Regions from separate parts of the Nocardioides sp. Leaf374 genome, predicted to be linked through region 2. Evidence: predicted binding sites of a transcription regulator. Region 2 holds the regulator's gene; the other holds the start of a gene.
The links. The regulator HrcA, encoded in region 2, represses chaperone genes, less so after heat shock. The targets are predictions, from matches to a motif close to TTGGCACTCGNNNNNNNCGAGTGCCAA.
Positions count from the first base shown of each region.

Region 1: the regulator HrcA is predicted to act here: its motif matches at 5,195-5,221, upstream of groES (co-chaperone GroES).

Region 1 covers NZ_CAKASO010000007.1:37,881-53,593, forward strand. Annotated here, with positions in the region: gene tsaD (tRNA (adenosine(37)-N6)-threonylcarbamoyltransferase complex transferase subunit TsaD) at 1-894, shown strand, start outside; gene LPA27_RS05055 (S-(hydroxymethyl)mycothiol dehydrogenase) at 965-2,077, shown strand; gene LPA27_RS05060 (MBL fold metallo-hydrolase) at 2,074-2,715, shown strand; gene LPA27_RS05065 (cobalamin B12-binding domain-containing protein) at 2,806-3,948, shown strand; gene LPA27_RS19225 (THUMP-like domain-containing protein) at 3,945-5,138, opposite strand; gene groES (co-chaperone GroES) at 5,362-5,655, shown strand; gene groL (chaperonin GroEL) at 5,750-7,375, shown strand; gene LPA27_RS05085 (hypothetical protein) at 7,474-9,021, opposite strand; gene LPA27_RS05090 (GNAT family N-acetyltransferase) at 9,166-10,053, shown strand; gene guaB (IMP dehydrogenase) at 10,074-11,576, shown strand; gene LPA27_RS05100 (GuaB3 family IMP dehydrogenase-related protein) at 11,632-12,738, shown strand; gene LPA27_RS05105 (succinic semialdehyde dehydrogenase) at 12,813-14,435, shown strand; gene LPA27_RS05110 (GMC family oxidoreductase) at 14,435-15,713, shown strand, end outside.
Region 2 covers NZ_CAKASO010000024.1:8,447-24,159, forward strand. Annotated here, with positions in the region: gene LPA27_RS11865 (glycosyltransferase) at 1-896, shown strand, start outside; gene LPA27_RS11870 (sugar transferase) at 927-2,468, opposite strand; gene LPA27_RS11875 (MOSC domain-containing protein) at 2,597-3,253, shown strand; gene LPA27_RS11880 (AMP-dependent synthetase/ligase) at 3,356-5,176, shown strand; gene LPA27_RS11885 (3,4-dioxygenase subunit beta) at 5,271-6,176, shown strand; gene hemW (radical SAM family heme chaperone HemW) at 6,235-7,473, shown strand; gene LPA27_RS11895 (DUF4870 domain-containing protein) at 7,466-7,888, opposite strand; gene LPA27_RS11900 (DUF3097 domain-containing protein) at 7,913-8,758, opposite strand; gene LPA27_RS11905 (hypothetical protein) at 8,807-9,004, opposite strand; gene LPA27_RS11910 (MBL fold metallo-hydrolase) at 9,109-9,969, opposite strand; gene LPA27_RS11915 (hypothetical protein) at 10,455-11,180, opposite strand; gene hrcA (heat-inducible transcriptional repressor HrcA) at 11,455-12,486, shown strand; gene dnaJ (molecular chaperone DnaJ) at 12,656-13,837, shown strand; gene LPA27_RS11930 (16S rRNA (uracil(1498)-N(3))-methyltransferase) at 13,845-14,585, shown strand; gene LPA27_RS11935 (Gmad2 immunoglobulin-like domain-containing protein) at 14,844-15,713, opposite strand, start outside.

The DNA of each region.
Region 1 (15,713 bases), on a different contig from region 2:
GAGGCCATGGTCCCGACCATCGAGCGGGCCTGCGAGACCGCGGGGGTCGCCCTGCACGAGGTCGACGCGATCTCGGTGACCCACGGGCCGGGCCTCGCCGGTGCCCTCCTGGTGGGGGTGGCCGCGGCCAAGGCCCTCGCGCTCGGCCTCGGCAAGCCGCTCTACGGCGTCAACCACCTGGCCTCCCACGTGGCCGTCGACCAGCTCGAGCACGGCGCGCTGCCCGAGCCCTGCGTGGCGATGCTGGTGAGCGGGGGCCACTCCAGCCTGCTGCGGGTGGCCGACGTGACCGGCCACGACGACGGCATCGTCTCGATGGGCTCGACCATCGACGACGCCGCGGGGGAGGCCTTCGACAAGGTCGCCCGGCTGCTGGGCCTGCCCTTCCCCGGGGGTCCCCACGTCGACCGGGTCGCCCGCGAGGGAGACAGCGTGGCCATCGACTTCCCCCGCGGCCTCACCGCCCGCAAGGACCTCGAGCGGCACCGCTTCGACTTCTCCTTCTCCGGGCTCAAGACCGCGGTGGCGCGGTGGGTCGAGACCCGGGAGCGCTCGGGGGAGCCGGTGCCGGTGGCCGACGTGGCGGCGTCCTTCCAGGAGGCGGTGTGCGACGTGCTGGTGCGCAAGGCGCTCGACGCGGCGGCCAGCGAGGGCATCGACGACCTGCTCATCGGCGGCGGGGTCGCGGCCAACTCCCGGCTGCGGGCGCTGGCGGAGTCGCGCGCCGAGACCCTGGGCATCCGGGTGCGGGTGCCGCGGCCCGGCTTGTGCACCGACAACGGCGCGATGGTGGCGGCCCTCGGCGCCGAGATGGTCGCCCGCGGCCGCACGCCCTCCTCCCTCGACCTGCCCGCCGACTCCTCGCTGCCCGTCACCGACGTCCTCGCCGGCTGAGCGTCCGGGGCACCGCCTAGGCTCGGGGCCACCGGCGCCGCTCGGCGCCATCCCCGACCGGAGGAGAACCATGCAGCAGGTGAAGGCCGTCGTCGCACGGGCCAAGGGACAGCCCGTCGAGGTCACGACGATCAACGTGCCCGACCCCGGGCCGGGCGAGGCCGTGGTCAAGATCCAGGCGTGCGGGGTGTGCCACACCGACCTGCACTACCGCGAGGGCGGCATCAACGACGACTTCCCGTTCCTGCTCGGCCACGAGGCCTCCGGCGTCGTCGAGGCCGTCGGCGACGACGTCACCTCGGTGGCCCCCGGCGACTTCGTCGTGCTCAACTGGCGCGCGGTGTGCGGCCAGTGCCGCGCCTGCGAGCGCGGCGAGCCGCAGTACTGCTTCGCCACCCACAACGCCACCCAGAAGATGACGCTGGCCGAGGGCGACGACGCCGGCACCGAGCTCAGCCCCGCGCTGGGCATCGGCGCCTTCGCCGAGAAGACCCTGGTCGCGGCCGGCCAGTGCACCAAGGTCGACCCGTCGGCCCGTCCGGCCGCCGTCGGCCTGCTGGGCTGCGGCGTGATGGCCGGCATCGGCGCGGCGATCAACACCGGCGCCGTGGGCCGCGGCAGGTCGGTCGCGGTCATCGGCTGCGGGGGCGTGGGCGTGGCCGCGATCGCGGGCTCCGCGCTGGCCGGCGCGAGCCCGATCATCGCCGTCGACATCGACGCCGGCAAGCTCGAGACCGCCAAGGCCCTCGGCGCCACCCACACTGTCGACTCCTCGACCACCGACCCGGTGGAGGCCATCAAGGAGATCTGCGCCCAGACCTACGCCGGGGCCGAGGGCGCCGACGTCGTCATCGAGGCCGTGGGCCGCCCGGAGACCTGGAAGCAGGCGTTCTACGCCCGCGACCTGGCCGGCACCGTCGTCCTGGTCGGCGTGCCGACCCCCGACATGACCGTGCCGGAGATCCCGCTCATCGACGTCTTCGGCCGCGGCGGCGCCCTGAAGTCCAGCTGGTACGGCGACTGCCTGCCCAGCCGCGACTTCCCGATGCTCGTCGACCTCTACCAGCAGGGCCGTCTCGACCTCGACGCCTTCGTGACCGAGGAGATCGGCATCGACGACGTCGAGGCCGCCTTCGCCAAGATGCACGACGGCGGCGTGCTGCGCTCGGTGGTGATCCTGTGAGCGGCGCTGCCGGGGGAGTGCGCATCGACCACGCCGTCTCCAGCGGCACCTTCAGCCTCGACGGCGAGACCCACCAGGTCGACAACAACCTCTGGGTCGTCGGCGACGACACCGAGTGCGTCGTCATCGACGCCCCCCACTCGGTCGAGGACATCCTGGCGCTGGTGGGCGAGCGCACCGTGCGCGCGATCCTGCTGACCCACGCCCACGACGACCACTCGCGGGTGGCGCCGGCCCTGCGCGAGCGGGTGGTGGCGCCGATCATGCTGCACCCCGACGACAAGCCGCTGTGGGACCTGACCCACCTCACCGAGGACGGCGAGGGCCACCTGTGGGACGTCGACCTCGGCGACGGCTTCGAGATCCTCGTCGGGGGCACGGTCCTGCGGGCGCTGCACACGCCGGGCCACGCCCCGGGGGCCGTGTGCTTCCACGCCCCGGCGCTGGGGTGCGTCTTCACCGGCGACACCCTCTTCCAGGGAGGTCCGGGGGCCACCGGTCGCTCCTACAGCGACGAGGACGTCATCAAGGCCTCGATCCGCGAGAAGCTCCTCGCCCTGCCCGACGAGACCGTGGTCCACACCGGTCACGGCGACGACACCACCATCGGCGCCGAGCGCGCCGGCCTGGCGGGCTGAGCCCGCTCCACCCGCGGCCCTCGCCCGCTCGGGCGAGGGCCGACGGGGCCGGCCTGGGTAAAGTCGTGAGGTCCCCCCAGGAGGTGCACGGTGCAGCAGCAGGTGCAGCACGACCCCGGTCCCGACCCGGCGACCGACGCGAGCGGTCCCCCGTCCCAGGACGCGACGACGACCCTCCCCCCGGTGGCCCTCGCCCCGGTCGACGACCCGGAGTGGGAGTCGGCGTGGAGCACCTACTGGGCCGCGCTGGAGTCGGGCGACCGCCACGGCGCCCTGGCCGTCGTGCGTGAGCGCCACGAGGGCGGGGCCGCCCCCATGGAGGTCATCGAGCGGCTCGTCGTGCCGGCCCAGGCCCGCATCGGCGACCTCTGGCTGACCGGTGGGTGGAGCGTGGCCCAGGAGCACCAGGCCACGGCGATCAACGAGGGCCTCGTGCACTGGCTGGGCTCCTTCGCCCCCGAGGCCGACGCCTTGGCGCCGCTGGTCATCGTCTCCTGCCTCGAGCACGAGCGCCACGCGCTCCCGGCGCTCATCGTGGCCGAGTCGCTGCTGCTCGCGGGCTACCGCGTCACCTACGTCGGCGGTGACCCCGAGCCCGCCGGGCTCCTGCACGACATCCTCAGCCTCAAGCCCCGGGCGGTGCTCTTCAGCGCCTCGCTCACCTCCTCGCTGGCCGGGCAGAAGTCGCTCTTCAGCTCCATCCGGGCCATCGGCATCCCCGTGGTGGTGGGCGGCCAGGCCTTCGGGGGCGACGAGACCCGCGCCCTCGCGCTCGGCGCGACCGCCTACGCCGCCACCCCGGGCGAGGCGGCGCGGGTCATCGACGCCCTCCCGTCACGGGTGCCGCAGACGGGTCCCGCCGAGGCCGGGCCCGCCGACGTGGAGGCCGCCTGGATCGCCGACTACCACCACGAGATCGCGCCCTACGTCGTGCGCGCGATCGCCGCCCGCCACGACGTCGCGGTCGGGGCGCCCTCCAGCGCCCCCGACTGGTGGACCGACTTCCCGGGCTACGTCGACCACGTCCTCGGCTGCCTCGCCGCCGCCCTCGTGGTCGGCGACGAGACCATCATGATCGAGGTGCGCGACTGGCTCGAGCGCGTGCTCGAGGCCCGCCGCGCCCCCGACGGCCTGGTCGCCGAGGTGTGGGGCCTGCTGGCCGAGCCGCTGCGCGGCCACCCCCTGGCGCGGGTCCACCTGGCCGGAGCGGCGCCGGGGCACGCCCCGGGCTAGAGCGGGCGCACCAGCAGGGCGGTGCCCTCGCCGGCCACGCGGGTCATCACCAGGGTGGCCTCGCCGTCACCCTGCAGCGCGAGCCGCTTGCGCAGCTGCTCGGGCACCACGTCGACGCCGCGCTTCTTGATGGTCAGCCGGCCCACGCCCCGCTCGCGCAGCGCCGCGCGCAGCTGCTTCTCGCGGTAGGGCAGCTCCTCGAGCACCTCGTAGCCGCGCGCGAACGGCGTACGGGTCGCGGAGTCGGAGGTGAGGTAGGCGATGTGGGGGTCGAGCAGGCCCGCGCCGTCACCGGCGTGCGCCGCGGCGACGGCGGTGACGAGCCCGGCGCGCACGACGGCGCCGTCGGGCTCGTAGAGGTAGGCCCCCAGGGACCGCACGGGAGCCCCGGGGTCGTCCTCGTCGGTGAGCGTGGCCAGGCCGCCGTCGCCGATGACGGTGGCCCGGCGGCGGGTGGTGGCCAGCCGGCCCGCCCACAGGGCGGCCTCCTTGACCTCCCCGTGGTCGCTGACCCACTCGGCCTCGACGCCCTCGGGCACGAGGTCGTGGGGGATCCCGGGCGCGACCTTGACGCACGCGTCGCGGCGCAGCAGGCCCTCGACGAACGACCAGGGCGGCGTCCAGTCGTCGACGTCGAAGGTGCGACCCCGTGCGGTGCGCCGCGCCGGGTCGGCGAAGGCGACGTCGAAGGGGGAGGTGTCGACCGTGGTGGCGTCGGCGACGACGGTCGCGCCGTCGAGGCCCAGCGCGGCCAGGTTGGCCCGCGCGACCTCGACCCGCACCGGGTCGAGGTCGACGCCCGCGCAGACGATGCCGGCCCGGGCGCCCGCCATCAGGTCCCCGCCGATGCCGCAGCCCAGGTCGACCAGCGAGATCGCCTCGAAGGCGCGCAGCCGGGCCGCGCGGTGGTCGGCGACGGCGCGACGGGTCGCCTGCTCCAGGCCGTCGGGGGTGAAGTAGAGCAGCCGGGCGTCCTCTCCCAGCTTGGCCTCGGCGCGGCGGCGCAGCGTGGCCTGGGTGAGAGCCGCGGCGACGTGGGCGGGGTCGGTCCCGGGGTGGCGCCGGCGCAGCGAGGCCGAGACCCGCAGCGGGTCCGGCGTCGCGGGCCCGGCCCGCAGGACGGCCACCGCCTCGGCGAGCAGGGCCTGGCCGTCGTCGGTGAGCAGCCACCGCAGGTCGTCGAGGTCCATGGCCGCGATCCTGTCAGGCCGTCCGGGTGCCGCCGCAGCCGCGGGGGACCCCGGCCCTGGCACTCAGGGTGAGCGAGTGCTAGTTTCTGGGTTGGCACTCTCCCCGTGAGTGTGCCAGCCACCCGCAGCGCAGCGCGACCCCCGCGACGGCGTGCCACGCGAGCGGTGGACCCAGACGTGCACCACCCGCCATCAAGTAGTGACGAAAGTGGAGGTCGACATCGTGTCGGTCAACATCAAGCCCCTCGAGGACCGCATCGTCGTCAAGACGCTCGAGGCCGAGCAGACCACGGCTTCCGGCCTGGTCATCCCGGACACCGCCAAGGAGAAGCCCCAGGAGGGCGAGGTCGTCTCGATCGGCCCCGGCCGCATCGACGACAAGGGCAACCGCGTCCCGCTCGACGTCGCCGTCGGCGACAAGGTCATCTACAGCAAGTACGGCGGCACCGAGGTCAAGTACGCCGGCGAGGAGTACCTCATCCTTTCCGCCCGCGACGTCCTCGCCGTCGTCTCCTGACGCACCTGGCATCCCGGCCGGCAGCGCTGCTGCCGGCCGGGTCCAGTCGCGTCAGGGCCAGTGCTTGAAAGCCTCGTGCTTCTAAGGAGAACGCATGCCCAAGATTCTTGAGTTCGACGAGAGCGCCCGCCGCGCCCTCGAGCGGGGCGTCGACGCCCTCGCCAACGCCGTCAAGGTGACGCTCGGCCCCAAGGGCCGCTACGTCGTCCTCGACAAGAAGTGGGGCGCGCCGACCATCACCAACGACGGCGTGACCGTCGCCCGTGAGATCGAGCTCGACGACCCCTTCGAGAACCTCGGCGCGCAGCTGACGAAGGAGGTCGCCACCAAGACCAACGACGTCGCCGGTGACGGCACCACCACCGCCACCGTGCTCGCCCAGGCCATGGTCCACGAGGGCCTGCGGGCCGTCGCGGCCGGCGCCAACCCGATGGGCCTCAAGCGGGGCATGGACCTCGCCGCGGCCGCCGTCGGCGACGCCCTGCGCGACGCCGCCCGCGAGGTCGACTCGGTCGAGGACATGGCCTCCGTGGCCACGATCTCGAGCCGTGACAAGGTCATCGGCGACCTGCTCTCGCAGGCCTTCGACAAGGTCGGCAAGGACGGTGTCATCACCGTCGAGGAGTCCAACTCCATGGGCACCGAGCTCGACTTCACCGAGGGCATGCAGTTCGACAAGGGCTACCTGTCGCAGTACTTCGTCAGCGACCCCGAGCGCATGGAGGCCGTCCTCGACGACCCCTACATCCTCCTGCACCAGGGCAAGATCTCGGCGATCGCCGAGCTCCTGCCGCTGCTGGAGAAGGTCATCGCCGCCGGCAAGCCGCTCTTCATCCTCGCCGAGGACGTCGAGGGCGAGGCCCTCTCGACCCTGGTCGTGAACAAGATCCGCGGCACCTTCAACGCCGTCGCGGTGAAGAGCCCCGCCTTCGGTGACCGCCGCAAGGCGATGATGCAGGACATCGCGACGCTGACCGGTGGCGAGATCGTCGCCCCCGAGGTCGGGCTCAAGCTCGACCAGGTCGGCCTCGAGGTGCTGGGCCAGGCCCGCCGCATCGTGGTCACCAAGGACAACACCACCATCGTCGACGGCGCCGGCGACGCCGCCGCCGTCGAGGGTCGCGTGAACCAGATCAAGGCCGAGATCGAGAACACCGACTCCGACTGGGACCGCGAGAAGCTCCAGGAGCGCCTCGCCAAGCTGGCCGGCGGTGTCTGCGTGATCAAGGTCGGCGCCGCCACCGAGGTGGAGCTGAAGGAGAAGAAGCACCGCATCGAGGACGCCGTCTCCGCGACGCGCGCCGCGATCGAGGAGGGCATCGTCGCCGGTGGCGGCTCGGCCCTCATCCACGCGGTGTCCGTGCTCGAGGGCGACCTCGGCCTCACCGGCGACGAGGCCGTCGGCGTGCGCATCGTGCGCAAGTCGGCCGACGAGCCGCTGCGCTGGATCGCGGAGAACGGTGGCGTCAACGGCTACGTCGTCACCACCAAGGTCCGCGAGATGGGCGTCGGCAACGGCTACAACGCCGCCACCGACACCTACGGCGACCTGGTCGCCCAGGGCGTGCTCGACCCGGTCAAGGTGACCCGCTCCGCGCTGGTCAACGCCACCTCGATCGCGGCGATGCTGCTGACGACCGAGACGCTCATCGTCGAGAAGCCCGAGGACGAGGACGACGCCCCCGCGGGCGGCGGCCACGGCCACGGGCACGGCCACTGAGCCGCTAGGCACCACCTGATCCACCGGCGGCGCCGGGTCCCTCACGGGGCCCGGCGCCGTCGTCGTCGGTGCCGGGACCGGTCGGCAGGCCGGTCAGGTCAGCCGCAGTCGGGCGCGACCGCCGGGCGCTCGACGCCGCGGAGCAGCCACACGGTGCGGCCCTCGTCGCCGCAGCCCGCACCGTGCGCGACGTACTCGCTCCCGACGAGGTCGGCGAGCGCCGCACCGCCGGCCGGGCTCCACGTGGTGAAGTCGACCCACTCCACGATCCACGTCGGACGCTCCGGTCCGGCGACCACCGCGCCCAGGTCGGCGAGGTCGGGGTCGAGGGTGCGCATCGGCAGGCTCCACAGGTGCTCGTACGGCGAGGCCATGCCGCTCGCCAGCTGGAGGTCGGCGCGCCCCCCGAAGACGACCATCGTGTCGCCGGGCGCGGCGGCCCGCCCGACGGCCTGCCCGGTGCGCACCTCGTCGAACTCCTGCAGCCCGCTGGCCTGGATCACGACCCACCCCAGCAGGCAGACGACGGTGGAGGCGGCCGCGCCGAGGATCACCGCCCGCATGCGCAGGCCGCGCCGCGACCCGTGGCGCACCAGCAGGGCGGCGCACAGCGCCGTGGCCGGGAGCAGGGCCAGCAGGTAGTCGCGCCAGAAGCTGCCGCCGAGCACCAGCGCGGTGACGTCGAAGAGGACCAGGGTGGCGGTCGCGGCGGTGAGGGCGGGGTCGCCGGCCCACTCGCCACGCACGTGCACCACGAAGCCGGCGACGATGAGCAGCATCCCGGCCCCGACGGCGCTCAGCACGAGGGTGGCCAGCCGCGTCGCGGGCTCGCCGGTGGCCTCGCCGGCCAGCGCCACGGCGGCGTCGGAGCGGAAGCCGTAGACGGCGTACCAGAGCACGTCGAGGCGCACGCCCTGCGTCCACGCCCACGCCACCGTGGCGGCGACCGGGGTGGCGGCGCCCGCCAGCCCGGCGAGCGCGAGGCGGGCGAAGGTGCCGGGGGCGACGGCCCGGGTGAGCAGGGAGGCGAGGAGGAGCGCGCCGGCGAAGGCCAGGCCGCCGGCGAGGTTCTGCTTGAAGCCGACCGCGGTGCAGGCGAGCACGCCGGCCAGGAAGGCCAGGGCGGCCGAGTCGCGCCGCAGGGCGAGCAGCGAGAGCCAGCAGCCCGCCATCACGAAGGGCACGCCGAGGAGCTCGCCCTTGACCGCGACGGCGTCGATGAGCGTGTTGGCGCTCATCGCGGCCACCGCGACCGCCACCCACCCGGCGGCGCGCTCCCCGGCCACGAGCCGGGCGGTGCGGGCCGCGGCCACGACCAGCAGGGCGGCGGCCAGCGCGCCCAGCACCCGGATGAACAGCGGCCCCCCGAGGAGGTCGGAGAGCCGGAAGACCTCGATGAGCAACGGGGGCCGGTCGACGAAGTAGCGTCCGTAGACGCTGTCGGGGGAGGGGTCCCAGGAGCGGGCGACCAGCAGGAAGCCGGCCTCGTCGGCCCGCACGGGCCGCGAGAGACCGGGCAGGCGCAGCAGCACCACGAGCACGGCCGCCAGCGGCACGGTCCAGCGTGACTCGACGGCCGCGCCGACGCGGTGCACCACGCGGTGGACCACGGACGGCGCCAGCGTGCGCGCAGGTGCCGTCGTCATGGGCGACAGCCTCTCAGGCCGGGGGCCGCCCACGTCGCACCGCAACGCTGCGAGCAGCCGTTGCACGCCCGAAACATCCCCGATCCCTCCCGGCAACGCGCGACGGCGAGCGTGGGCGACATGCTGTGGAGAGTGCGCACGACCATGCCCGACCGTCCCGGCGGGCTCGCCCGCCTGGCCCAGCGCTGCGGCGAGGCGGGGGTCAACATCCTGGGTCTGCAGATCTTCCCGGGCGCCGACGCCGTGACCGACGAGCTCGTGATGCGCACCCCCGAGGGCTGGGACGTCCACGACCTCGCGCTGCTCGTCGAGGGGTCGGGGTGGACCTACGTGTCGGCGACCCCGTGCTCGGCCGCCGCCCTCTCCGACCAGCCGACCCGCTACGTCCAGGCGGCGCGCACGATCCTGGCCCGCCCGACCTCCTTCCCCGAGGTGGTCGCCCGCCTCTTCGACGCCGAGTCCGACCCCGCGCCGGGTGACGGCCCGCCGCAGGACTCCCTGGAGCTGACGGTGGGCGACGTGCAGGTGCAGGTGCGCCGGGCGGCGCCCTTCACCGAGACCGAGCGCGCCCGCGGCGCGGCCATGGCCGACCTGGTCAGCGACGTGCTCCAGCGCAGCCGCGAGTCGGCGGCCATCGGCACGACCAGCCCGGGCCGGCGCCTGGGCGGCGGGGCGACCCCGGAGTACGCCGTGGACGGTGCCTCGGTCTCGGCCGTGCTCGACGGCGTCGTGGTGGGTCTGGCCACCGTCCACGACCCGGTGCCCGGTGACGACGGGGCGGTGGTGCGCCCGGTGGCGCTGCGGGTCGACCCCGGCTTCCAGCGCCGCGGCATCGGCACGCGCCTGCTCGTGGACGCCTCGAGGCTGGCCCACATGCTCGGCGCCGACGAGATCCTGCTCACCACTCGCTCCGACAACCAGGCGGTGCTGCCGATGGTGCTGGCCGCGGGCATGCGGGGGCGGATCAGGATGGCCGCCGACGTGCTGAGCGTCAGGGTCCCCGTGCGCGACCTGAAGCCGCTTCCCGGCTGACCCGCGGTTAGGCTTGGGGGGTGGAGCTCCCTGACAAGTTCGCCGCCCTCGGGCTGACCTACGACGACGTCCTGCTGCTGCCCGGTCACTCCGACCTGGCGCCGGCCGACATCGACACGACCTCGCGGCTGACCCGCGAGATCTCGCTCAAGGTCCCGCTCGTGAGCGCGGCCATGGACACCGTCACCGAGTCGCGCATGGCCATCGCCATGGCCCGCGAGGGCGGCCTCGGCGTGCTCCACCGCAACCTCTCCATCGAGGACCAGGCCTACCAGGTCGACCTCGTGAAGCGCACCCAGACCGGCATCATCTCCAACCCCGTCACCATCGGCCCCGACGCGACGCTGGAGGACCTCGACCGCATCTGCGGGGAGTACCGCGTCTCCGGCCTGCCGGTGGTCGACACCGACAACCGCCTGCTCGGCATCATCACCAACCGCGACCTGCGCTTCACCCCGGTCGCGGAGTGGGCGACGACCAAGGTCGACGAGATGATGACGCCGATGCCGCTCATCACCGGCCACGTCGGCATCTCGCGCGACGACGCCACGCTGCTGCTGCGCAAGCACAAGCGCGAGCGGCTCCCGCTGGTCGACGACGCGGGCCGCCTGGCCGGCCTGATCACCGTGAAGGACTTCGTCAAGGGCGAGCAGTTCCCCCACGCCTCCTACGACGGCGCCGGACGGCTCATGGTCGGCGCGGCCATCGGCTACTTCGGCGACGCCTGGGAGCGGGCCACCACCCTGGTCGAGGCCGGGGTCGACGTGCTGGTCGCCGACACCGCCCACGGCAACGTGCGCCTCCTGCTCGACATGGTCGCGCGCCTCAAGGGCGACCCCGCGACCCGCCACGTGCAGGTCATCGGCGGCAACGTCGCGACCCGCGAGGGCGCCCAGGCCTTCGTCGACGCCGGCGCCGACGCGGTCAAGGTCGGCGTGGGCCCGGGCTCGATCTGCACCACCCGCGTCGTGACCGGGGTCGGCGTGCCCCAGGTGACGGCGGTCTACGAGGCCTCGCTGGCCTGCGCCCCCGCCGGCGTGCCGGTGATCGCCGACGGCGGCATGAAGCACTCCGGCGAGATCGCCAAGGCGATCGTGGCCGGGGCGGAGTCGGTCATGGTCGGCTCGCTGCTGGCCGGCTGCGAGGAGTCGCCCGGCGACCTGGTCTTCGTCAACGGCAAGCAGTTCAAGGCCTACCGCGGCATGGGCTCGCTCGGCGCGATGTCGAGCCGCGGCAAGAAGTCCTACTCCAAGGACCGCTACTTCCAGGCCGAGGTCACCAGCGACGACCAGATCGTGCCCGAGGGCATCGAGGGCCAGGTGGCCTACCGCGGTCCGCTCTCGGCGGTGGCCCACCAGCTCATCGGCGGGCTCAACCAGTCGATGTTCTACGTCGGTGCGCGCACCATCCCCGAGCTGCAGGACAAGGGCCGCTTCGTGCGGATCACCTCGGCCTCGCTCAAGGAGAGCCACCCCCACGACGTCCAGATGACCGTCGAGGCTCCGAACTACACCGGCCGCTGATCCGCCGGGCCTCCTGCACGTCGGGGCCCCGGCGCACCTCTAGTAGCCTTCCCCGGTGACCGAGATCGAGATCGGCCGGGCCAAGCGCGCCCGGCGTGCCTACTCCTTCGACGACATCGCGATCGTGCCCTCGCGGCGCACCCGCGACCCCGAGGAGGTCAGCACCCACTGGCAGATCGACGCCTACCGCTTCGACCTCCCGGTGCTCGCGGCACCCATGGACTCGGTGATGTCGCCGGCGACCGCCGTCGCGCTGGGTCGCCTCGGCGGCCTCGGCGTCCTCAACCTCGAGGGCATCTGGACCCGCTACGAGGACCCCGAGTCGCTGCTGGCCGAGGTCGCGGGGCTGGAGGGCGTCGACGCCACCCGCCGGATGCAGGAGATCTACGAGGAGCCGATCAAGCCCGAGCTCATCACCGAGCGGCTGCGCGAGGTGCGCGAGGCCGGGGTGACCGTGGCCGGCTCGCTGTCGCCGCAGCGCACCAAGGAGTTCGCCAAGGCCGTGGTCGACGCGGGTGTCGACATGTTCGTCATCCGGGGCACGACGGTCTCGGCCGAGCACGTCTCCAGCCAGGCCGAGCCGCTGAACCTCAAGGAGTTCATCTACGAGCTCGACGTGCCGGTGATCGTGGGCGGCTGCGCGACCCACCAGGCCGCGCTGCACCTGATGCGCACCGGTGCCGCCGGCGTGCTGGTCGGCTTCGGGGGCGGGGCCGCCCACACCACCCGCACCGTGCTCGGGATCGCCGTGCCCATGGCCAGCGCCGTGGCCGACGTGGCCGCGGCGCGCCGCGACTACCTCGACGAGTCCGGCGGGCGCTACGTCCACGTCATCGCCGACGGGTCGATCGGCCAGTCCGGCGACGTCGCCAAGGCCATCGCCTGCGGGGCCGACGCGGTCATGGTCGGCTCTCCCTTCGCCCGCGCCACCGACGCGCCGGGCCACGGCTTCCACTGGGGCACCGAGGCCCACCACGCCGAGCTGCCGCGCGGTCGGCGCGTGCAGTTCGAGACCGTCGGCACCCTCGAGGAGATCCTCTTCGGCCCGTCGCGGGTCGCCGACGGCACGATGAACCTCATCGGCGCCCTCAAGCGCTCGATGGCGACCACGGGCTACACCGACGTCAAGGAGTTCCAGCGGGTCGGGGTCGTCATCGGCTGAGGCGTGAGAAGGCTTTCCCGGCCGAGAGCTACCGAAGGGTAGTCGCGGAGACCGCAGTCACATACTCTCGGTACATGAACGCCGCGAACCCCAGTCCGGCCGGCGGCCCGCTCGTCGAGGGCCCGCACGACCCCGAGCACGACCCGACCGCGTCCTACGCCCTCGAGCCCGACTACGTCGCCTCGCTGACCCAGCGCGTCCTGGCCACCTCGGGGGAGACGGTGCAGGTGCACTCGCCCCTCGACGGGGCGCCGCTGGCCCACCTGCCGCAGTCGAGCGAGGCCGACGTGGCCGAGGCGTTCGTGCGCGCCCGCCGGGCCCAGGTCGCCTGGTCGCGCACGAGCCTGGAGCACCGCTCGGCGATCCTCATGCGGCTGCACGACCTCGTGCTCGACCGCCAGGAGGAGATCCTCGACCTGATCGTGCTGGAGTCGGGCAAGGCCCGCAAGCACGCCTTCGACGAGCCCCTGCACATCGCGCTGACGGCGCGCTACTACGCCCGCACGGCCCACGACCACCTCGACACCCGGCGCAGGGCCGGCGTGGTGCCGGTGCTGACGCGGGTCGAGGTCAACCGGGTCCCCAAGGGGGTCGTCGGCATCATCTCGCCGTGGAACTACCCCTTCACGATGGCGCTGTGCGACGGCCTGCCGGCGCTGATGGCCGGCAACGCGGTCGTGGCCAAGCCCGACAGCCAGACCATGCTCACCGCGCTGCTGGGCGCCCAGCTGCTGGAGGAGGCCGGCTTCCCGCGCGACCTGTGGCAGGTCGTCTCGGGGCCGGGCTCGGTGGTCGGCACGTCGATCATCGCGAAGTCCGACTACGTCTGCTTCACCGGCTCGACGGCCACCGGCACCCGCGTGGCCCAGGCCTGCGCCGAGCGGCTCATCGGCTGCTCGCTGGAGCTCGGCGGCAAGAACCCCATGCTGGTGCTGCGCGACGCCGACGTGGAGCGCGCCGCCGAGGGCGCCGTGCGCGGTGCCTTCTCCAACGCCGGCCAGCTCTGCGTCTCGATGGAGCGGCTCTTCGTGGCCGACCAGGTCTACGACCGCTTCGTGGAACGCTTCGTGGCCCGCACCCAGGCGATGACGCTGGGGGCCACGCTGGCGTGGGAGAACGACATGGGCTCGCTGATCTCCGCCGACCAGCTCGAGACCGTCACCCGTCACGTCGAGGACGCCGTGGCCAAGGGCGCCCGCGTGCTCACCGGCGGACGGGCCCGCCCCGACCTCGGCCCCTTCGTCTTCGAGCCCACCATCCTCGAGGGCGTGACCCCCGAGATGACCTGCTTCGGCCAGGAGACCTTCGGCCCGGTGATCTCGCTCTACCGCTTCCACGACGAGTCCGACGCCGTGGCCCGGGCCAACGACGGCGACTACGGCCTCAACGCCTCGATCTACAGCCAGGACGGCGCCCGCGCCCGTGAGCTGGCCCGTCGGGTGCGCTGCGGCACGGTCAACGTCAACGAGGCCTTCGCCGCGACCTTCGCCAGCGTCGACTCCCCGATGGGCGGCATGCGCGCCTCGGGCATGGGTCGGCGCCAGGGCAGCGAGGGCATCCACCGCTACACCGAGTCGCAGTCGGTCGCCACCCAGCGGCTGCTGCGGTTCTCGCCCGTGCTGGGCATGTCGGAAGAGACCTACGCGAAGGTGATGACCCTCAACCTCCGCCTGATGAAGAAGCTGGGGCGCGCCTGATGGGCAAGCACGTGGAGCACGACTACGACGTCCTGGTGATCGGCAGCGGCTTCGGTGGCTCCGTCACCGCGCTGCGACTGACCGAGAAGGGCTACAAGGTCGGCGTCATCGAGGCCGGGCCGCGCTTCGAGGACGACGACTTCGCCTCGGGCACCATGGACCTCAAGCGCTACCTGTGGGCCCCGGCCCTGGGGATGTACGGCATCCAGCGCATCGACGCCGTCCGCGACACCCTGATCGTGGCCGGCGCGGGGGTCGGCGGCGGCTCGCTGGTCTACGCCAACACCCTCTACGAGCCCCTCGAGCAGTTCTACGCCGACCCGCAGTGGGCCTCGATCACCGACTGGCGCGAGGAGCTCGCCCCCTACTACGACCAGGCCAAGCGGATGCTCGGCGTGGTCGAGAACCCCGTGCGCACCCCGGCCGACGAGGTCATGGAGAAGGTCGCCGGCGACATGGGCGTGGCCGACACCTTCCACCCGACGCCGGTGGGGGTCTTCTTCGGCGGCCCCGGCCAGGAGCCGGGGGAGAAGGTCGCCGACCCGTTCTTCGGGGGCGAGGGCCCCGACCGCAACGCCTGCCTCAACTGCGGCGAGTGCATGTCGGGCTGCCGCCACAACGCCAAGAACACCCTGGTCAAGAACTACCTCTACCTCGCGGAGAAGAAGGGCGCGCGGGTCATGCCGCTGACCACGGTGACCCGGGTCAGCCCCCGCGAGGGCGGCGGCTACGACGTCGCGGTCAAGTACACCAAGGCCAGGCGCGCGACCGCCCGCACGACCCGCACCCTGACCGCCGAGCACGTCGTCTTCGCCGCCGCCTCGCTCGGCACCCAGAAGCTGCTGCACCGGATGAAGGACGAGGGCCACCTGCCGGGGCTCTCGGACCGGCTCGGCTACCTCTCGCGCACCAACTCCGAGTCGATCCTCGGCGCGATCGCGCCGGCCTCCGACCCGACCGACTACTCCTACGGCGTCGCCATCACCTCGAGCTGGCACCCCGACGAGCACACCCACATCGAGCCGTGCCGCTACGGCAAGGGCTTCAACACCATGGCCATGATGCAGACCGTCCTCACCGACGGCGACGGCGAGGGCCCGCGCTGGCGCACCTGGCTCAAGGCGATGTGGACCGAGAAGGCCAAGCTCCTCGAGCTCTACGACCTGCGCCACTGGTCGGAGCGCACCGTCATCGCGCTGGTGATGCAGAGCCTCGACAACTCCATCACCACCTACGGCAAGCGCGACCGGCTCACCGGGCGCTGGCGGATGACCTCGC
Region 2 (15,713 bases):
TGTCCGCGCTGGTCACCAGGCTCGGTCCCGACCTGGTGCACCTGCACAGCTCGAAGGCCGGCCTGGCCGGTCGGCTCGCGGTGCGACGGCGCGTGCCCACCGTCTTCCAGCCCCACGCCTGGTCCTTCCAGGCCGGGTCCGGCACGTCGAGCCGGCTGGCGCTGCTGTGGGAGCGCTTCGCCGTGCGGTGGACCGACCAGGTCGTGTGCGTCGGCGAGGGGGAGCGGCTCGTGGGCGAGGCGGCGGGCGTGCGCGCCGAGGTGACCGTGGTGCCCAACGGGGTCGACCTGCGCCGCTTCGGCCCCACCAGCCCCGAGGACCGGGTCGAGGCGCGGGCGCGCCTGGGCCTGCGCGAGGCCCCGACGGTCGTGTGCGTGGGGCGGCTGAGCCACCAGAAGGGCCAGGACGGGCTGCTCGACGCCTGGACGTCGGTCCTCGAGGCCGTGCCGGGTGCCCAGCTGGTGCTCGTCGGCGCCGGGCCCGACGAGGCCGACCTGCGCCGGCGTGCCAGCGGCCTCCGCGGGGTCGTCTTCGCCGGCGCCCGCGTCGACGTGCCCGACTGGCTCTCGGCGGCCGACGTCGTGACCGTGCCCTCGCGCTACGAGGGCATGGCCCTCGCGCCGCTCGAGGCGATGGCGAGCGGACGCAGCGTCGTGGCCACCGACGTCCCGGGGATCGCCGAGGGCGTGGTCGACGGCGTGGGGGCCCTCGTGCCGCCCGGCGACCCGGACGCCCTCGCCGCGGCGCTGGCCGAGCGGCTCCTCGACCCCGCGCGGGCCGACGACGAGGGGTGGGCGGGCTACGACCACGTCAGCGCCGAGCGCGACGCCGCCGAGGCCGCCCGGCGCGTGGCCCGGCTGTCGCTGGGCCTGATGGCGTCACGCAACCGCGCCTGAGCGGAGCCGGACGACCCGCCGGGGGACGGGTCAGGCGCCGCGGCGCACCGACTCGGGCGTCCCCTCGGAGCCCCGGTGCCCGGCGGGCGGACGCTGCGCGCCGTCGATGCGACGTACGACGGCCGGGTCGACGGTGACCTCGGCGGCCCGGTCGCCGCCCGTCACGCGGTCGGCGGTCGTGGGGCCGGCCGAGGCCGGCGTTGCCGCGGGCTGGGGTCGCACGAGGGTGCGCGCGGTGCGCACCACGATCTTGACGTCGCCCCACAGCGACCAGTTCTCGATGTAGTAGTTGTCGGCCCGCACCCGGTCGTCGATGGAGGTGTCGCCCCGCAGGTCGTTGACCTGCGCCCACCCGGTCAGGCCCATCGGCACCCGGTGCCGGTGGCCGTAGCCCCGGGTCTCGCGGGAGAACTGCTCGACGAAGTAGGGCCGCTCGGGGCGCGGGCCGACCAGGCTCATGTCACCGCGCAGGATGTTGACCAGCTGCGGCAGCTCGTCGAGACCGGTGCGGCGCAGGAACCGGCCGACCGGGCCGATGCGGTGGTCGTTGTCGATGTTCCACGCCGTGGCGCTCTCGGAGGGGTCGGCGGGCTTCATCGAGCGGAACTTCATCAGCTCGAAGGTGCGACCGCCGCGGCCCACGCGCACCTGGCGGAAGATGACGCCCGGCCCGGTCTCGAGCCGGACCGCGAGCGCGATGCCGAGCATCAGGGGGGCGAGGGCGGCCAGGGCGGCCGCCGACAGGGTGGCGTCGAAGCACCGCTTGACGAGCAGGGCGTGGGGCCGCACCCGCCAGCGGCGCAGCCGCACGACGGCGACGTCGCGCACGACCTCGATGCGGCTGGGGCGGTCGAGGCCCATCATCTCGTAGAAGCGCGGCACCACGAAGACCTGGTGGTCCTGGCTCTGGCAGTAGCGCACCAGGGCCAGGGCCCGCTCGTCGGGCGCGTTGCCGAAGGCGAAGATGACGTCGTTGACGTCGAGGGCCCGCATCGCGTGGGGCAGGTCGCCGAGCGCGCCGAGCAGGGGCACGGGCAGGTCGAGGGCGGTCTCGACGTCGTCGTCGACGAACCCCACGGGGTGCAGCCCGAGGCTGCGGTCGGCGAGCAGGGCCGCCGCGAGGCGCCGGGCCACGCCGTCGGTGCCGACGATGACGACGGGGTGCGAGAGCACACCGCGCCGGCGCCCGGCCCGCACGAGCGTGTACGCCACCCCGCGCAGGGTCGCCAGCAGGCCGAGCGTCGTGGCCGCGAAGGCCGCGACCGGGCCGAGCACCGCTCCGCCGTCGCCCACGTCGAGGCCGCTGGTGGCCAGCAGCAGCAGCGTGGAGGCGATCGCGGTCAGGCTCAGGGCCGGCAGGTCCTCCAGGACCGACAGCACGAGTCGGGAGCGCTGGAGGCTGAGACCCCGGCTGACCACGGCGCCGCCGACGGCGGCGCACAGCACGGTGACGAGCGTGACGGAGTCGGCGACGACGAGGCTGGCACCCGTGACGGCCAGCAGGTCGGCGGCGATGAGCAATGGTGTGACGCTGGCCAGTCCTGGCACGACGTCGTCCATGTGAAGACGCATGTAACTGATACCCCCCGGTATGACACCACTCAACCTATCCCGGTGGGCCCGGTCCAAACCACCGGGGTGCGTGACGTGTCACACGGTGTGGCGCCGGGTGCCGGACCGCGGGCTGGCACGATGGCGACGTGGCGGTGGTGCGGTCGGTCAACGTGGGTCGTCCCCGTGCGGCGTCGTGGGCGACCACGGGGCGCACCTCCATCGACAAGTCCCCGGTCCGGGGGCCGGTGCGGGCGACGGCGGCGGGCCTGGTGGGCGACGAGGTGTCGAACCGTCGCCACCACGGAGGGCCCGACAAGGCCGTCTACGCCTACGCCCGCGAGGCGCTGGACGACTGGGCCGCGGAGCTGGGCCACGACCTGCCCGACGGACAGCTGGGGGAGAACCTCACCGTGAGCGGGCTCGACGTCGACGACTGCGAGATCGGCGAGCGCTGGGAGGTGGGGGAGGTCGTGCTGGAGGTGCGCTCGCCCCGCACCCCGTGCCGCACCCTGAGCGGCTGGATGGACCACTGCGGACTGCCCGCCGAGGCCTGGCTGCGGCGCTTCACCGAGCGGGCCCGCCCCGGCGCGTACCTCAGGGTGCTGGGGGAGGGGGCGCTGGCCGCCGGCGACGAGGTGCGGGTGCGCCACCGGCCCGGGCACGGTGTGACCGTCGCGCTGATGTTCCGGGCCGTGCACCTCGACCGGACGCTGCTGCCCCGACTGCTGGAGGTGCCCGACCTGGTGCCGGAGGCGCGGCTCGCCGCCGAGCGCTGGGTCGCCGGGGGCGCGCGTCCCGGGTAAAGCCTGGCCCGACACGGACCGCCTGGGGGGATCCGGTTACTGACGGGTCACGACGTGACGTAGGTTACGGGCACTGTCGTCGTCCACCGCAGGAGAGCGTCAATGCCCGCCACCATCGACCCCGGCTTCGTCGATCACCTCACACCCAACGTCGCCCTGCTGTTCCTCGACCGGGTGGCCACCTCGCCCGACAGCGAGGCCTACCGCTTCCCGGTCGGCGAGGCCTGGGAGTCGGTGACCTGGCGCCAGACCGGCGAGCTGGTCTCCCGGCTCGCCGCCGGCCTGCTCTCGCTGGGCATCGAGCCCGAGCAGCGCGTCGGCATCGCCTCGAGCACGCGCTACGAGTGGGTCCTGGCCGACCTCGCGATCATGCTCGCGGCCGGTGCGACCACGACGGTCTACCCCACGACCAACAGCGAGGACACGGCGTACATCCTCAGCGACGCCGAGTGCCGCGTGGTCTTCGCCGAGGACGACGAGCAGCTGGCCAAGATCGCCGAGCACCGCGGCGAGCTCCCGGCCCTCGGCACGGTCGTGACCTTCGACGGTGCCGCCGACGGCGAGGGCGTGCTCAGCATGGACCAGCTCGCCGCCCGCGGCGACGCCTACCTCGCCGAGCACCCCGACGTCATCCGGCGCACCGCCGAGGCGATCCCGGCCGACCAGCTGGCCACGCTGATCTACACCTCGGGCACGACTGGGCGCCCCAAGGGCGTGCGCCTGCTGCACCGCGGCTGGGTCTACCAGGGTGCGCTCATCAAGGAGCAGGGGATCCTCGACGAGACCGACCTGCAGTTCCTGTGGCTGCCGATGGCCCACTCCTTCGGCAAGGTGCTGCTCTCGGCCCAGCTCGCCTGCGGGTTCGCCACCGCCATCGACGGTCGCGTCGACCGCATCGTCGACAACCTCGGCGTCGTCAAGCCGACCTTCATGGGTGCGGCCCCCCGCATCTTCGAGAAGGCCCACGCCCGCATCGTCACCATGCAGGCCGCGGAGGGTGGCGCGAAGGAGAAGATCTTCACCAAGGCCTTCGAGGTCGGCACGACCGTCGACCGCCTCAAGCGCGAGGGAAAGTCGGTCCCGCTGGCGCTGCGGGTGCAGCACGGCCTCTTCGACAAGCTGGTCTACAGCAAGGTCCGCGAGCGCTTCGGCGGCCGCGTGAAGTTCTTCATCTCCGGCTCCGCCGCCCTCAACTCCGAGATCGCCGACTTCTTCCACGCCGCCGGCATCCTCATCCTCGAGGGCTACGGCCTGACGGAGAACTCCGCGGGCGCGGCGGTCAACCACCCCGACGACTACCGCATCGGCAGCGTCGGCAAGGCCATGCCCGGCAGCGAGATCCGCATCGGGGAGGGCGACGAGATCCAGATCCGCGGCCCCCACATCATGGCCGGCTACCACAACCTGCCCGAGGAGACCGCCAAGGCGTTCACCGAGGACGGCTGGCTGCGCACGGGCGACAAGGGCAGCCTCGACGCCGAGGGCTTCCTCACCATCACCGGCCGGATCAAGGACCTCTTCAAGACCTCGGGCGGCAAGTACATCGCCCCCTCGGCCATCGAGGCCAAGTTCAAGGCGCTGTGCCCCTACGCCAGCCAGTTCCTCGTCTTCGGCAACGAGCGCAACTTCGTGGTCGCCCTCATCACCCTCGACCCCGACGCGATGGCGACGTGGGCCGAGGAGAACGGGATGTCGGGCGCCTCCTACACCGACATCGTGCGCTCGGAGAAGGTCCGCGCGATGGTCGGGGGCTACGTCGACCAGCTCAACGAGCGGCTCAACCGCTGGGAGACCATCAAGAAGTGGGACCTGCTCGACCACGACCTGACCATCGAGTCCGGCGAGCTGACCCCCTCGATGAAGGTCAAGCGCAACGTGGTGGAGAGCAACAACTCCGAGAGGATCGCCTCCTTCTACTCCTGAGCGCAGGCTCCCCACAGGGGGCGCACAGACAGGACGACTCGAATGGGTGCCGGCGGGAGACCGCCGGCACCCGTTCCGTCTTCCGAGGAGAGCCATGACCCCGCACCAGCCCCACGACCACCACCACGGCGAGCTCGAGGACCACGACCTGGGCCTGAGCCACGACCTGCCCCGGATCGTGGAGCGCAACCGTCTCGGGCGGCGCCGCTTCCTCGCCGCAGTGGGTGGCGTGGGCGCGGCCACGGCGCTCGCGGCGTGCTCCGCCGACGCCGACTCGACGAGCAGCACCGGGAGCGGCACCGCGGGCGGCACCCCGCCGGAGGGCGGGCCCGGCGGCGCGGTGCCCACCGGGTCCGAGGTGGAGGTCGCCGAGGGCGAGATCCCCGAGGAGACCGCCGGTCCCTACCCCGGTGACGGGTCCAACGGCGTCAACGTGCTGACGGAGTCGGGGGTCGTGCGCTCCGACATCACCCGCAGCTTCGGCTCCGCCTCGGGCGTGGCCGAGGGGGTGCCCACGACGCTGCGCCTCAAGGTCTACGACCTCACCGGCGACGAGGCCGAGGTGCTGTCGGGGGCGGCGGTCTACGTGTGGCACTGCGACCGCGACGGGGAGTACTCGATGTACTCGGAGTCCATCGCGGAGGAGAACTACCTGCGCGGGGTCCAGGAGACCGACGAGAAGGGCTGGGTGGAGTTCACCACCATCTTCCCCGCCGCCTACTCGGGTCGCTGGCCCCACGTGCACTTCGAGGTCTACCCCAGCCTCGAGGACGCCACGAGCGCCTCCAACAAGCTGCGCACCAGCCAGCTGGCCATCCCCCAGGACGTCGCCGACGCCGTCTACGCCGAGGCCGAGGGCTACGAGCAGAGCGTCACGAACATGGCCCAGACCAGCCTCGAAAGCGACAACGTCTTCGCCGACGGCTACTCGCTGCAGCTGGCGAAGGCGACCGGGTCGGTGGCCGAGGGCTACACCCTGACCCTCAACGTCCCCGTCTGAGCCGTCCGGGTCCGAGCCGCCGCCGAGCCGCCCGGGCCCCGGGTGGGAGGATGGCCAGATGCCCTCCGCCCTGCCCGACGGCGATCCCGTCCCCGCCGACGGGTCCCTGCCCGAGGCCGCCCTGGCCGGTCTGGGCCGGCGCCCGTTCGGCCTCTACGTCCACGTGCCCTTCTGCGCCGTGCGCTGCGGCTACTGCGACTTCAACACCTACACCGCCGAGGAGCTCGGCCCCGCCGGGGGCGCCCCGGGGGCCTCGCGCTCGACGTACGCCGCCGCGGCGGTGGCCGAGGTCCGGCAGGCGCGACGGGTCCTCGGCGAGGTCGACCTGCCCGTGTCGACGGTCTTCTTCGGCGGCGGCACCCCCACGCTGCTCGACCCCGACGACCTCGGGGCGGTGGTGGAGGCGGTCGCCGAGGAGTTCGGGCTGGCCCCCGACGCCGAGATCACCACCGAGTCCAACCCCGACAGCGTCGACGCCGCCGACCTGGCTCGGCTGCGCGAGCTGGGTCTCAACCGCGTCTCCTTCGGCATGCAGTCGCAGGTGGGCCACGTGCTGCGGGTGCTCGACCGCACCCACGACCCCCGCCGCGTGCCGGCGGCGGTCGCGTGGGCCCGCGAGGCCGGCTTCGAGCAGGTCAGCCTCGACCTGATCTACGGCACCCCCGGGGAGAGCCTGGAGGACTGGGCCACCTCGGTCGACGCGGCCCTGGCCTGCGAGCCCGACCACGTCTCGGCGTACTCGCTCATCGTCGAGGACGGCACCGCCCTGGCCCGCCGGGTGCGCCGGGGCGAGCTGCCGATGCCCGACGAGGACGACCTGGCCGACAAGTACGCCCTCGTCGACGAGCGGCTGGTCGCGGCCGGGCTGGGGTGGTACGAGGTGTCGAACTGGGCCCGGGGCATGCCGGCCAGCGGAGCCCACCGCTGCCGCCACAACGAGCTCTACTGGACCGGGGCCGACTGGTGGGGCGTCGGTCCGGGCGCCCACTCCCACGTGGGGGGCGTGCGGTGGTGGAACGTCAAGCACCCCGTCGCCTACGCCGAGCGGATCGGCGCCGGGCTGAGCCCGGCGCACGCGCGCGAGGTGCTCTCACCGGAGGACCGTCGCGTCGAGCGGGTGCTGCTGGAGCTGCGGCTGCGCGAGGGCCTCCCGCTCGACGTCCTCGACGACGCCGGCGCCGCCGCCGTGCCCGGGCTGCGCTCGCGGGGCCTCGTGCGGGTCGAGGGTGACCGGGTCGTGCTCGAGGACGCGGCGCGCCTCGTCGCCGACGGCGTGGTGCGCGACCTGCTCAGCTGACCATGCGGATGGTCAGCGGGTAGCGGTAGAGCTCGCCGCGCGCCGAGCGCACCGAGCCGATGACGGTGAACACCAGCCAGACCAGCCCCACCACCGGCAGCAGCAGGAAGCCCACCAGCGCCAGGGCGAGCACGAGCGACACGACGCCGTAGATGAGGATGGAGAGCTGGAAATTGAGGCTCTCGACCGACTGCTGCCGCACGTAGGGCGAGGTGCCGCCCTTGAGGAGCAGCACGAGCAGCGGGCCGAGGAACGACAGGGCCACGAAGGCCGCGACGAGGGCCGACCAGTGCGCCGCACCGCCCCAGGTGCGCTCGTCGGGGGTCAGGCCGTCGGGCCCCGGGGTCTGGCCGTAGGGGGTCTGGCCGTAGGGCTGCTGGCCGTAGGGCGGTTGGCCGAAGGGCGGCTGGGACATGGGGCCTCCTGGTGCCGGTCGCGGTCAGTCGACCGTGACGAAGTCGATCAGCTCCTCGACCCTACCGAGCAGGGCCGGCTCCAGGTCGTCGTAGGAGGCCACCTTGCCCAGGATGTGCTTCCAGGCGCGCGCGATGTCGGCCTGGTCGCGGTGCGGCCAGCCGAGGTGCTGGCACACGCCCTTCTTCCACTCCACCGAGCGCGGGATCGTCGGCCAGGCCGCCAGCCCCAGGCGGTCGGGCTTCACGGCCTGCCAGACGTCGATGAAGGGGTGGCCGACGATCAGGACGTGCTTGCCCACCGCCGAGCGCGCGATGCCCTGGGCGATGCGGCTCTCCTTCGACCCCGGCACCAGGTGGTCGACCAGCACGCCCACGCGCCGCTGCGGCCCGGGCCTGAAGTCGACCAGGTGGTCGGCGAGGTCGTCGACGCCGCCGAGGAACTCCACGACGACCCCCTCGATGCGCAGGTCGTCGCCCCAGACCTTCTCCACCAGCTCCGCGTCGTGGCGGCCCTCGACGAAGATCCTGCTCTGCCGCGCGACGCGGGCCTTCGCCCCCGGCACGGCCACCGAGCCCGACGCGGTGCGCGTCGGGGCGACGGGGGCACCCGGGCGGGCCGGGGCCACGAGGATGACGGGGCGCCCCTCCAGCAGGAAGCCGGGGCCCAGGGGGAAGGTGCGCCGCCTGCTGCGGCGGTCCTCCAGCGTCAGCGTGTGCAGGTCCCGGTCGACCGCGACGATCTCGCCGACCCAGTCGGTGGTGACCTCCTCGACCACTGCTCCGAGCTCCGCGGGCGCCTCGACCGCGCGGCCCCGCTTCGGGGCGCGCCAGTCGCCGGAGAGCACGTCGCCGCCGTACCGATCACTCATCGCAGCAGGCTAGGACGCCCGTCGGTGCGAGCCGGCCCGGCGCGCCGGTCAGTGCCGGGTGTCGGGTTCCTCACCGTCGTCGTCGCCGTCGGACTCTGCGGCCGGCTTGCCGTCGTGGAGGAGGTCGCCGGCGTCCTCGCCGGCGGGCAGGCCCTCCGCGAGGGGGTTGTCGTCGCCGGGCACGAGGTCCTCGGGCAGCTGGTCGTCGGAGATGCCGGTCGTGGGCTCGTCGGGGGTCTCGCTCATGGGGCGACGCTAGTGCTCCGGCGGGCGGCCGGTCGACCGCCCGGCGGGGTGGTGACGGTGCGGGGTGGTGACGGCGTGGTGCCGCGGCGGGGCCGGGGGGCGGGTCAGACGAGGGGGAGCCGGCGCGGGGTGCGCGGCAGCTGGGAGTATCCGCGGGCGACCGCGTCGGTGAGGGTCGCGGCCGGGTAGGGCCACGCCCCCGTGGCCAGGGCCTCGGCCTCGGGCACGCCGCGGGCCACCAGGTCGCGGATCTCGGTGGCCACCAGGCCGATCTCGTTGCGCTGGACCTCGACGAAGTCGCGGCCGACCGGCGACCCGTGGCCGGGCACGACCACCGAGCGACCGGTGGTCAGCGACAGCACGACGTCGAGGCTCCAGGGCCACTCCAGCGGGAACGAGTCGGCGCCGTACGCCGGCACCGCGCCGTCCCCGGCACCGGCGGGCGGCGCCTCCTCGACGAGGTCGCCGGCCAGCAGCACGTCGACGTCGGGCACCCGCACCACGAGGTCGCCCGCGGTGTGACCGCGGCCGGGGTGGACCAGCTCGAGGGCGCGGTCGCCCAGGTCCAGCACCGTGGCGGAGGAGAACACGTGGTCGGGCACGACCACCTCGGTCGCGTGGACCTCCTCGGCGTGCTCGCCCCGGTAGTCGCCCGTGCCGCGCCGGGCGGCCTCGGTGAGCAGCGCGGCGGCCGTCTCGTGGGCGTGCACGGGCAGGGGCCCCCAGGCCTCGAGGAACGCCCCGGTGCCGAAGGCGTGGTCGTAGTGGTCGTGGGTGGTCACGACGGCCACCACCTCGCCCCGGCCGAGCGCACGGACGTCGTCGACCAGCGCGCGGCCCGAGGCCAGCGACCCGTGCGTGTCGACCACCACCAGGCCGCGCTCACCGCGGACCACCGTGACGTTGACGTCGCACCACGCGCGCCGCGAGACCCAGACGCGGTCGGCGATCTCCTCGAAGCCCATCGGCTCAACCTAGCCGGGTGCGGGACGCGGGGTGCGGGGTGCGGGGTGCGGGGAGCGGAGCGCGCCGCGCAATTGCGCTGGTTGAGCAGGCTGGGGCCGTCGGGGTGGTCGCGGATCACGCAGACCGGTGGGCGTCGAGGGGTGCGCGCTGCGCAATTGCGCTGGTTGAGCAGGCTGGGGCCGTCGGGGTGGTCGCGGATCACGCAGACCGGTGGGCCTCGAGGGGTGCGCGCTGCGCAATTGCGCTGGTTCAGCAGGGTGTGGCCGCCGGGGTGGTCGCGGATCACGCAGACCGGTGAGCCCTGCGCCCTGCCCCCTCCGCAATTGCGCTGGTTGAGCAGGCTGGGGCCGTCGGGGTGGTCTCCGATCACGCAGACCGGCGAGCCCCGAGGCGTGCGCGCTGCGCAATGGCGCTGGTTCGGCGGCTCAGGACCCCGGCGGTCCGCTCCGACCGGGCGACCCCGACCGCGCGAGGGTCGGCGGGGTCAGCAGATGCCGGCGCCGAGCTCGCGCCGCAGCATCGCGGCCAGCTCCGCGGGCGTGCGCGCGGCGCGGGGGAAGACCAGGCGGGTGACGTGGGCGCCGGCGTCGTCGATCCAGCGCACGTCGACCCCGCCGGCGGTGAGGTCGGCTAGCTCGGCGGCGATGAGGCGCTCGACGGGCACGCCGGCGGCCAGGGCGACCGAGGCGCGCAGCTCCTCGGGGTGGCAGCGGCCCGCGTGCTCCACGCAGCGCTGCAGGTAGCCGCGGTTGAGCGCGTGGGCGGGCGCGGCGTACTCCTCGACCGGCACGGTCAGCGAGGTGCCGACACCGTCGGGGCCGGTGAGCTGGAGGGCGACCTGCTCGGGCACCAGGCGCACGACCTGCCGCTCGTACTCGCAGCAGGGGCAGGCCTCCAGGCCGGCCAGGGAGAGGCGGCCCGAGACCGTCACCGAGGGAGGGCGGGCGCCGGCGGGGCCGGCGAGGGCGCTGTCGACGGTGAGCACGGCCCCGGCGCCACGGGCGGCGGCCAGGGCGAGGTCGCCGGCGGGGGAGCAGGTGAGGGTCGGCACGCCGTCGCGCTCGGCCATGCCCAGGGTGTCGTCGCGCAGCACGTCGGGGGCGCCCTCGACGACCAGCCCGGCGTCGGTGGCGCACGACAGGACCGCGCGCGCCTCGGCCGCGACCAGGTAGGGGTCGTGGAGGGGACGGGTCGAGCTCTCGGCGGTCATGCTGCCTCCGATCGGCGGGCGGTCCTGGGGCGGACGCCGTGACGGGTGGTCGTAGTTAGGTCAGCCTAACCTACCCGGGTCGTCGGGGGAGGGGCTCTCCGAGTCGGGTACGCCACACGCGCCGGAGCGCGGACGCCCGGCGGCCCGACGCGGTCCACGCCCGGGCTGCCGTGAGGGACCCGACCTTGTAGAGTTGGCACTCCACGGAATCGAGTGCCAATCGAGCGCGGCCGGGTGCCAGAGGCCCCGGGCCGGGCCGGCGGGAGGAGGCGGGATGCAGGAGGACCGCAGGCTCGCCGTGCTGCGAGCCATCGTGGAGGACTACGTCGCCACCGACGAGCCGGTCGGCTCCAAGGCGCTCGTCGAGCGGCACGGGCTGGGCGTCTCCTCGGCCACCGTGCGCAACGACATGGCCGTGCTGGAGGACGAGGGCTACATCACCCAGCCCCACACCAGCGCCGGTCGCGTGCCGACCGACAAGGGCTACCGGCTCTTCGTCGACCGGCTCACCACGGTCAAGCCCATGAGCACCGCCGAGCGCCGGGCCATCTCCACCTTCCTCGACGGCGCCGTCGACCTCGACGACGTGGTGCAGCGCAGCGTGCGGCTGCTCTCCCAGCTGACCCGTCAGGTGGCCGTGGTGCAGTACCCCACGCTGTCGCGCTCCACGGTGCGCCACGTCGAGCTGGTCTCCCTGGGCGCCCACCGGCTGCTCGTCGTGCTGATCCTCAGCACCGGGCGCGTCGAGCAGCGCGTGGTCGAGCTCGAGGGGGAGCTCGCCGACGAGGAGCTGGCCGAGCTGCGCTCGCTGGTGCTGCGCACCGTCACCGGCGCCACCATCGCCGAGGCCCTCGTGGCCCTGCGCGCCCTCGGCGAGGCCGGCGACCCCGACGGCCGGGGCCCGAGCGCAGCCACCGTGCAGGTGGTCGAGGTGCTCGTGGACTCGATGAGCGACCACCGCAACGACGCCCGCGTCGCCGTCGGCGGCGCAGCGAACCTCGCGAGGTACGGCGACAGCTTCGACTCCGCCGTGCGCCCGCTGCTCGAGGCCCTCGAGGAGCACGTCGTGCTGCTCAAGCTGCTGGGGGAGTCGGGCACCGGCGGGCTCGTCACGGTGCGCATCGGCGCCGAGGGCCCCTACGAGGAGCTGTCCTCGACCAGCGTCGTCTCCACCGGCTACGGCCCCCGCGAGGAGTCGCTGGCCACGCTCGGCATCGTGGGTCCCACCCGCATGGACTACCCGGGCACGATGGCTGCGGTGCGCGCGGTCGCCCGCTACGTCTCCCGCATCCTCGACGAGGCCTGAGCAGGCCCTCGCCGGCCGGGCCCGCGGGCCCGCCCCGCACCCGGGGCCCCCGCGCGCCCCACCAGACCAGCACGCCAGACCAGCACGCCAGACCAGCACGCCAGACCAGCACGCCAGAGCACGACGCACGACCAGCACGCACCACCCGGACGACGACGAAGGACCATCAGTGAGCCAGGACCTGTACGACCTCCTCGGGGTCGCCCGCGACGCGGACGGCGACGCGATCAAGAAGGCCTACCGCCGACTGGCGCGCCAGCTGCACCCCGACGTCAACCCCGACCCCGAGTCGCAGGAGAAGTTCAAGCAGGTCTCGATGGCCTACGAGGTGCTCTCCGACCCGCAGAAGCGCTCCTCCTACGACCGCGGCGCAGACCCCTTCGGTGGGGGCGGCCAGGCCGGCTTCGGGCAGGGTGCCGGGTTTTCCTTCACCGACATCATGGACGCGTTCTTCGGAGGCGGCGGTCAGGGCGGTGGCCAGGGCCGTGGTCCGCGCCCGCGCGTTCGTCGGGGGCAGGACGCGCTGATCCGCCTCGAGGTCGACCTCGCCGACGCCGCCTTCGGCGTCACCCGCGAGATCAAGGTCGACACCGCGGTGCTGTGCTCGACCTGCCACGGCGACGGCGCCGCACCGGGCAGCCAGCCGGTGCCGTGCGAGACCTGCCGGGGCCAGGGCGAGGTCGCCCAGGTGCAGCGGTCGTTCCTCGGCGAGATCCGCACGCTGCGCCCCTGCGCGGCCTGCCGCGGCTTCGGCACGATCATCCCCGACCCGTGCCGGGAGTGCTCCGGCGACGGCCGGGTGCGCTCGCGTCGCTCGCTGACGGTCAAGATCCCTGCGGGCGTCGACACCGGCACCCGCGTGCAGCTGACCGAGCAGGGCGAGGTCGGGCCGGGCGGCGGCCCCGCCGGCGACCTCTACGTCGAGATCCACGTGGCCGAGCACCCGACCTTCCGCCGCCACGGCAACGACCTCCAGTGCACCGTCACGGTGCCGATGACGGCGGCCGCGCTCGGCACCACGATCACGCTGCCGACCCTGGAGGCCGACGTCGTGGCCGACCCTGACGAGCCCACCGAGCTGGAGACCAGCTTCGAGATCGAGGTCCGCCCCGGCACCCAGTCGGGCACCGAGCAGGTGCTGCGCGGCCGCGGCGTGCCCGGACTGCGGGGCGGCCGGGGCGACCTCGTCGTCACCATCGCCGTCGAGACCCCCGGTCGCCTCGACGCGCGGCAGGAGGAGCTGCTGCGCGAGCTCGCCGCGCTGCGGGGCGAGGAGGCCCCCACGGGGTCGGTGCGCCCCGGCACCAAGTCGGTCTTCGGCCGGCTGCGCGACGCCTTCAACCCGCACTGAGCCGGTCGTGACGCTGCCGGTGCACCTCGTCGAGACCCTCGCCCACGCCCGGGTGGGGGCGCCCGTCGCGCTCGAGGGCGACGAGGCCCACCACGCCGTCGCCGTACGCCGGATGCGTGTCGGTGAGCGCCTGGTGCTGACCGACGGCCGCGGACGCACCGTCGTGGCCGCCGTGACGGCCACGGCCAAGCGGTCGCTGGAGGCCGTCGTGGAGGAGGTGGCCGACCACCCCGAGCCCGAGCCGTCGGTCACGGTGGTGCAGGCCCTGCCCAAGGGCGACCGGGGCGAGCTGGCCGTGGAGGTGCTGACCGAGGTCGGCGCGGCGGTGGTGGTGCCCTGGGCCGCCGCGCGGTCGGTCGCGGTGTGGAAGGGCGAGCGGGCCGAGCGGTCGCTGGCGCGGTGGCGGGCCACGGCCCGCGAGGCCGCCAAGCAGGCGCGCCGGCCCTGGCACCCGCAGGTCGACCCGCTCGCGCGCACCGAGGACGTCTGCGCCCTCGTGGCGGCCGCCGACCTGGCCGTCGTGCTGCACGAGGAGGCCACCGAGGCGATGTCGGCGCTGAGCGTGCCGGCCACCGGTCGCCTCGTCGTGGTCGTCGGCCCCGAGGGCGGCCTGACCGAGGAGGAGGTCGCGGCCCTCGTCGCGGCCGGCGCCCGCTCGGTGCGCCTGGGCGCCGAGGTGCTGCGCACGTCGACCGCGGGGCTCGCCGCCGTCGCGGCGCTGCTGGCGGCCACGCCGCGCTGGGGCTGAGCCCCACCACCTCGCGGGGCCGACGTCAAGTTGGGTACTCGCGACGCCGGCGGGGTACCGTCCCCGACGTCTCCGCCGCCCTGGGCGGACTTCCCCCGGTTCTGTCCCGGCGCGGGCTCCGGAGACGGCTCGACCCCGGCCTCGATGTGTGAGGCCGGGGTCGAGCGCCGCAGACGGTCCGGACCCGGAAAAGGCCCCCACGCCACGAGGCCGGAGCGTCTGCCCTGGTGCTTCGGAGTCGTGCTGCGGGTGGATTGGTCAGCCGACGGTGAAGTCCTTGGAGTCCTCGGTGGGGCCGGGGCCCTCGCCGCCGGCGTCGTCGGTCGACGCGACGAAGGTGTAGTCGCCGGGCTCCAGCGAGGACAGGTCGACCTCGGTCGTCCACGGGAAGAGCCGGCCCATGAAGCCGTCGGCGGTGGCGAACCCGTCGAGCACGACCTCGCCGGAGGCGTCGCGCACCTCCCACGGCACGGTCGCCTCGAAGGAGCTGGCCAGGCCCGAGGCCGTGACCGTGCCCGACAGGGTCGCGCCCTGCTCGGGCGCCGTGACGTTGACCAGGCCCAGCACCGAGAGCTGCGGGGCCTGCTTGACGCCCGCGGAGGTGTCGACCCCGAAGAGCGTGGAGGGCTCGCCGTCGAGCTCCGCGCGCAGCGGCGCCCGCTCCTGCTGCACCCCCTGCAGCGTGTAGACCACCTGCTGCACTGCGAGGCGGGCCTCGCGCGCCGACAGGCCGCCCCGCTCGGCCCACGAGGCGTCGGGGAGGGAGACCACGAAGGCGTCGCCGTCGTAGGAGACGGAGGAGAACGTGCCGGCGGGCACGAGCGAGCGGTAGTCGGGGTCGGTGGCCTCGCCGGTGGTGACGAGGTCGGCGGCGGCCTGGAGCGGGTCGCCGGAGACCTGGTGGAACTCGCGGAAGAGTCGCGGGCCCTGCGGGGCGTCGGCTACGAAGTAGGTCGGCACCGTCTCCGAGCCGGGGTCCTGGCTCGGCTCCTCGGAGGCGCTGGCGGTCGGGGCGCTGGCGCTGGGGGAGGTGGTGGGCTCCTCGCTGCCGCTGGGCGACTCCGAGGGGGTCGTGGAGGCGGTGGCGCTGTCGGAGGCCGTCGGGTCGCCGGCGGTGTCGTCGTCGGC